DNA from 2 places in the Vibrio qinghaiensis genome. Region 2 is predicted to be linked to the other one. Evidence: predicted binding sites of a transcription regulator. Region 2 holds the regulator's gene; the other holds the start of a gene.
What was found. Region 2 encodes CRP, which controls carbon source genes, mostly activating them, when cyclic AMP is high. Its sites were predicted from a motif close to TGTGANNNNNNTCACA; they were not measured.

Region 1 (3,407 bases), on a different replicon from region 2:
AACCCCTTTCGCCAGCCAGCCTTGAATGGTGCGAATCGTCGCGATATCCTCTTGTGAATAAAGGCGATGCCCTTTGTCTGTTCGCTGTGGCTGAACAAGATGGTAGCGGCGCTGCCATGCACGCAAGGTCACTGGCTTTACTCCCGTCATCTCAGCAACGTCTCGAATAGCGTATAATTTTTCAGTCATCATGTTCTCAGCCGGATCGTTCTCATAGTCCATAACGTAACCTTAGCGTTTGTGGATAAGGCGACAAATAGTGCTGTTGCTGCAAATAAGCATCGGGATACATTTTTATGTAGTGTTTGAGCAACGTAATAGGCGCAAGTAAAGGAAGAACACCTGTTCGGTAATCATCAATAACCTGAGCTAATTCTGCCTTTTGCTCTTTGTTTAAGGCTCGTTTGAAGTAACCCTGAATGTGCATTAGAACATTGGTGTTGTTTTTACGGCTCGCTCTGTGTTTGAGCGCATCCATTAGCCCTTGGCGGTAGTGCTCAATAAAATACTGTGGCGGATGCTGCTTGACTTCAGCCACCAAACGACCGAGTTCTCGATACGCTTGCGGGTGGTGGGCCATTAACGTCAATTTGTAGCGTGAATGAAAGGCCACTACTTTGCCCGGTGTCGGGTTGTCACCTATCGATTGATAAAAGTCATGTAAACAGTAGACACGCGTAATGAAGTTTTCGCGAAGCACTGGATCATGCAAACGACCATCTTCCTCCACAGGCAACCACGGCATTTTACGCATTAAAGTGGCGGTATAAAGCCCAACGCCCTCTTTGTCTGCTCGTTGATGCTTATAGACTTTGACTCTTTCCATGCCACATGTCGGGGATTTAGCACAAACGATATAACCACGCAATTTCATCAATTCGAGTTCATCGACTTTTCGTTCTGAGAAATCGAACATGGCTTGTGTGTAATCTTTGGTTTCATCTTTAGTTTCAACCAGCGCTAAACGCTCTTCGTGAGAGATCAGGCGAATGGTAGGCCTAGGAACCGTTAAGCCAATTCCAACTTCTGGGCAAACAGGTATAAAAGAGAAATAATTGGTGAGTTCTTTAGTTACAAAGTCACTCGCTTTATGGCCAGAGTCAAAACGGACTTGCTCTCCTAGCACACATGCACTGACACCAATACGAATTTCAGGATTACTCATCATCGCCTCGTGTACAAAAATATTTGTTGTATAATGTATAGCACAAGCTCACCTACTTATACAAAATATATTTATGTACACATAAAAGGTAAACGTTTACCCAAATCGATTGCCTTACCACTTCCAACACTTTTAGTTATCAATGGACTCAAAAAAGGGTATTAACCTTCATTCTGTGACCAATCTCTCAAGGAGAGTTGCCATGCATGGCTAGTATTGCCTCAACAAAACACATCAGATTCAACAGAATTAGTAATTTATCTGATTAGAGAAATGAATTGCTGACTCGAAAACTTTGGAGTAATAACGATGGCAACCCCACACATTAATGCACAAGTTGGTGATTTCGCTGAAACCGTTCTAATGCCAGGCGATCCATTACGTGCAAAATACATTGCTGAAACTTTTTTAGATGACGCTAAACAGGTTTGTGATGTTCGTAATATGTTCGGTTATACCGGTACTTATAAAGGTAAAAAAGTATCCGTTATGGGCCACGGTATGGGCATTCCATCATGCTCGATTTATGTTCACGAGTTGATTTCAGAATACGGTGTAAAAAATATCATCCGTATTGGTAGCTGTGGCGCAGTTCGTGACGATGTCAATCTAATGGATATCGTTATTGGTATGGGTGCTTCAACCGATTCCAAAGTTAACCGCATCCGTTTTAATAACCACGATTTCGCCGCGATTGCGGATTACGGATTGCTTGAAACGGCCGTCAATCAAGCCCGCGCACAAAACGTACCCGTGAAGGTAGGCAACGTGTTTTCCGCTGATCTGTTCTACACACCTGAAGGTGATTTATTCGAAAAAATGAATAAGCTTGGTATCTTAGGTGTGGATATGGAAGCGGCCGGTATTTATGGCGTTGCAGCGGATCTAGGCGCAAAAGCATTGACAATTCTTACCGTGTCAGACCACATCATTCGCGGTGAGAAATTAAGCTCTGAAGATCGCCAAACCTCTTTTAACGACATGATGAAAGTCGCGCTTGAAACCGCGATTAGTATCTAATTTTTAAACCTCAGCTGCTCACCCAAATTGGCAGCATTAAATTACCCCGAGGGGGCGATTGTGTCCAACGACCAACTACCCAAGGACGCAGATGGTTTACAACTCAACTTTTGTAAAACATTGGCGTGTGACAACTTTGGACTGAGTGAAGCCGAACGGTACGTTCTGCAGCGCGTAAACCCGAAGCGTCCAACGATGGTTTGTCGTGAATGTGGAGCCTTCCCCCCCTTACTTAACAACCGAGAAGTGTTAAACGAATTACACCGTTTAAGACAGCTTCACAGCGACGGATTGCCCGCTTGCCGCAGTGATGATTGCCAAAATTTCGGTTTATCTGTTCATACGCACAAACATCTCTATCACGCTTTTGGCTACAGCGGCGATCGCCAGCGATACCGTTGCAAAGCTTGTCAGAGTACCTTTGTTGATAAGTGGTCAGGAGCCAACAAAAAACTCGCTTTTCAAGAAACCTTACTCGGCCTACTCTTCATGAGTTATTCGGTGCGAGAGATTTGCCGTAAATTATCCATCAACCCAAAAACGTTTTATGATCATGTCGAGCACATTGCCAGTCGCTGTCGGCGAAAACTGGCCATGATTGATGCGCGTTGGGTGAATCATGCAAACCAATATGAACTGGCTTGCAATTATATCCCGCTCCAACCCCATAGCGACAACAGCGTATTGTGGTTTGCAACAGGTGAAGCCAAAACAGGTTATATACTCTGTCAGCACGTAAACTATTCCGCCAATGAAGAGCCTGCTGGCGAGCTTGATCACAACCCCTATCACTCGCCCGCGCGTTTTGTTTCTCGTGAACATTCATCCGAGGCGAATCTACCCACTCCTGACGCATCTCCGCTATTACGTGAGCGTATTGATCAGAAATACCAAACAATTTTAGCCCGTGGTAATGTAGAAGACCCCATGGGTAACCTCACCACTTTTCATTATCCTTCTAAAGGCGCCTTGATTCGCCCTCCTTACACCTCTTATGCCCACTTCCTCCACGTGCTGGATTTGTGCCTTGAAGATAAGCGAGTTTCTATCTATCTGCCTCAAGATCCGGTTTTACGTTCTGCCGCATTGAGCGTCTGTTTGCCGCGAATCAAGCGTAAGAATGTTGACTTGATGTACGTTGAGGAAGATCCGCAATGGCAAAATGGACATTCCGTGAATAAAACGGACATTGTTCACATGGGATGGTGGCGAGATCGCTGGG
Region 2 (3,407 bases):
CAGCAGTGCTCAGGCCTTTCAAAGCTGACACAAATTCGCGTGCCGCTACAAATCATTCAAGCGCAAGATGATCCCTTTATGACGGATGCCGTGATCCCAAAATTTGCCTTACCAGAGAACATCCATTACCGCTTATTTACCCAAGGTGGCCATGTCGGTTTTCTCAGCGGTAGCGCGCTTAAGCCTAAATTTTGGCTCGAAGAAGCACTTCCAACCTATTACGAAGATCTGCGTCACGGCAACCCTATTGACCATCAATGCAACGCATGATTAATCACATATCGCTTTAAATCGATACCCTTTTCTCCATGACAGTTTAAGAGGTCGTCATGCTTATTCCTTGGCAGCACATTGCGCCTGAAACACTGGATAATTTGATTGAAACGTTTGTATTACGCGAAGGTACTGATTACGGAGAGCAGGAAGTACCATTGCAGCAAAAAATCGAGCAAATAAAGAAACAGCTCGCAACAGGGGAAGCGATCATCGTCTATTCTGAGTTGCATGAAAGTGTGGATATTCAATTGCGTAAATAATTTCCGCACAAAACAATCTACTCTTTTCGTGCTATATTGCAGCCATCGATAACAAGTACGTTACATACAGACAGGGTTTGTCATGTCAGCAAAACATCCAATTATCGCTGTCACCGGCTCGTCCGGTGCCGGTACAACTACGACCTCTGAAGCCTTTCGCAAAATGTTCAATATGATGAACATAAAACCAGCATGGGTTGAAGGGGATAGCTTCCACCGCTTTACCCGGCCAGAAATGGATGTGGAAATTCGTAAAGCGCGCGAACAAGGGAAGCACATCAGCTACTTTGGTCCACAAGCCAATGATTTTCCTGCATTGGAAGAATTTTTCCGCCAATATGGGAAATTAGGCACAGGCCAAGTTCGTCGTTATCTGCACTCTTTTGACGAAGCTGTGCCCTACAATCAAATGCCCGGCACCTTTACACCTTGGCAAGATTTACCAGAAAACTCGGATGTGATGTTTTACGAAGGTCTGCATGGCGGTGTAGTCGATGGCGATGTAAACGTCGCGCAGCATGTCGATTTTTTGATAGGTATGGTGCCAATCGTTAACCTTGAGTGGATACAAAAATACGTGCGTGATACACGTGATAGAGGCCATTCACGTGAAGCAGTGATGGATTCTATCGTTCGTTCAATGGACGATTACCTCAATTACATCACCCCTCAATTCTCGCGAACTCACATCAACTTTCAACGGGTGCCAACGGTTGATACTTCAAACCCACTTAACGCCAAGGGCATCCCTAGTTTGGATGAAAGCTTCGTCGTGATCCGTCTGCGCGGCATAAAGAATGTTGATTTCCCCTATCTGCTCGCCATGATTGATGGCTCTTTTATGTCGCGCCACAACACCATTGTGGTGCCGGGTGGCAAGATGAGTTTTGCGATGGAATTGATCGTCAGACCGATCCTGCAGCAATTGATTGAAACAGGTAAAATTGGCTAAGTGATCGGACAAGTTGACGGTTACTTTTCATACCGTGATCATGTGCACAGTTTTGCGTAAAAAATCATGCCACTGACACGATTAAAATCAAGAAATCGTTTCTGAAAAAGGATACTATCCTTAACCGAAACACAAGTTAGCTTGCAGCATTTGGAAAGTGCTCTTATCCTAGTAAGCCTATTTTAGGCTTAGCTACAATATGGAAAGCGGCAAGCGTACCCTGCAGAGGAAGTGAGATATTATGGTTCTAGGTAAACCTCAAACCGATCCAACACTAGAGTGGTTTCTTTCACACTGTCATATTCATAAATACCCATCGAAAAGCACGTTGATTCATGCGGGCGAAAAAGCAGAGACGCTGTACTACATCGTCAAAGGCTCGGTAGCGGTATTGATTAAAGACGAAGAAGGTAAAGAGATGATCCTCTCTTACCTCAACCAAGGTGACTTTATCGGTGAGCTTGGTCTATTTGAAGAAGACCAAGAGCGTACTGCTTGGGTCCGTGCAAAATCACCTTGTGAAGTTGCGGAAATCTCTTTTAAGAAATTCCGTCAGCTTATCCAAGTGAACCCAGACATCTTAATGCGTCTGTCTGCACAAATTTCTCGACGCCTGCAAGTCACCAGTCAAAAAGTAGGCGATTTAGCCTTCCTAGACGTGACGGGCCGTATTGCACAAACGCTACTTAACCTGGCGAAACAACCTGATGCAATGACGCACCCAGATGGCATGCAAATCAAAATCACCCGTCAAGAGATCGGCCAAATTGTAGGCTGTTCTCGTGAAACTGTGGGACGTATTTTGAAGATGCTCGAAGAGCAGAATTTAATTTCTGCCCACGGTAAAACTATCGTGGTGTACGGAACTCGTTAATTTCAATCAAAATGATTGAGATTGAATGCATAAAGCCACCTTGGGGAACTCAGGTGGCTTTTTCTTTGGTGATATTTCAGTACGAAAGTAAAAAGATGAGAGGCTATTGCATGTCTGTACTTTCAAATATCTTATCTGCAGAGGCCGCCACAAAACCACTGTAGAGTTCACCGTTGACCATTGGATAGCGTTTGGCAAATTCATAGAATCCACCGGGAATCACCTCCACCCCTTCCGTAAATTGCACCGGTACTTTATCGGCCATGGTCGACGACTGCTCAAGCAGCACATCAGGCGTACCTTTCACTTCCCCACCATTTTCATTGATGGTAAAACCCGCTTGGCGTAGATGATCATTGACCGCTTTCACTTCATTAAACGCCTGCAGTTGATTAACACTAACAGTGAAATGGTTTGCGCCATAACCATGCGCCGCCAACCAAGCGGCGTATTCACTTTCGTTGGCAAGCTGCAAATAATCGCTGTAGCTTAGTTGCCACAGGCGACCGCCATATAAAAAGTCACTGCTGTTTAATTTATTGCTATCGACTTGATGTACCAGCTTCTCCACAATGGCTTGGAGTGCAGGTGAGCACTCTTCCACTTTCAGCTCGCTTATGAATACTTTAGGCTGGGTCGAATCAGGGTGTTCATAGTGCTTCGCTACCAGCTTCTTACTTTCAAACACATAATCACCACAGGCAACGTAGCCTAAGGCAAGAAAAGGCTTAGCCAGCGTTTCAATACCTAATGGCGCAACATTGAAGGTTCGCAACGCAATATGGTCATTAATCAAGGCTTCGTCTTCTTGAAGCAAGTGATGGACTTTGTCGGCAGAAGGGCAAAGGCGCTGAATGTAGTCATTCCATAATGATTGAAATAAAACGGTTGGCGTCATAACGCCTCCTTGTCTGTGCTCGGTTTAAACCATGCTAGTAGGCATGGGGTTTTAGATAAAGTTTACTGCTATAGCTCAACCCCAGGGCTGAGCGTGGCAGGCAGTTCTGTCGAACAACCTTCCATTGATGCCATTGGGTATGCGCAG

Region 1: a site for CRP is predicted at 1,340-1,355, ahead of deoD (purine-nucleoside phosphorylase). Genes of this name have one in related genera too.

The regions. Positions count from the first base shown of each region.
Region 1 is NZ_CP022742.1:1,024,581-1,027,987, forward strand. Features, by position in the region: gene CCZ37_RS18330 (MerR family transcriptional regulator) at 1-222, opposite strand, end outside; gene CCZ37_RS18335 (YbgA family protein) at 212-1,165, opposite strand; gene deoD (purine-nucleoside phosphorylase) at 1,475-2,185, shown strand; gene CCZ37_RS18345 (lactate dehydrogenase) at 2,246-3,407, shown strand, end outside.
Region 2 is NZ_CP022741.1:2,480,640-2,484,046, forward strand. Features, by position in the region: gene CCZ37_RS11560 (hydrolase) at 1-270, shown strand, start outside; gene CCZ37_RS11565 (YheU family protein) at 330-536, shown strand; gene CCZ37_RS11570 (phosphoribulokinase) at 619-1,488, shown strand; gene crp (cAMP-activated global transcriptional regulator CRP) at 1,730-2,362, shown strand; gene CCZ37_RS11580 (DUF1338 domain-containing protein) at 2,466-3,260, opposite strand; gene astD (succinylglutamate-semialdehyde dehydrogenase) at 3,329-3,407, opposite strand, start outside.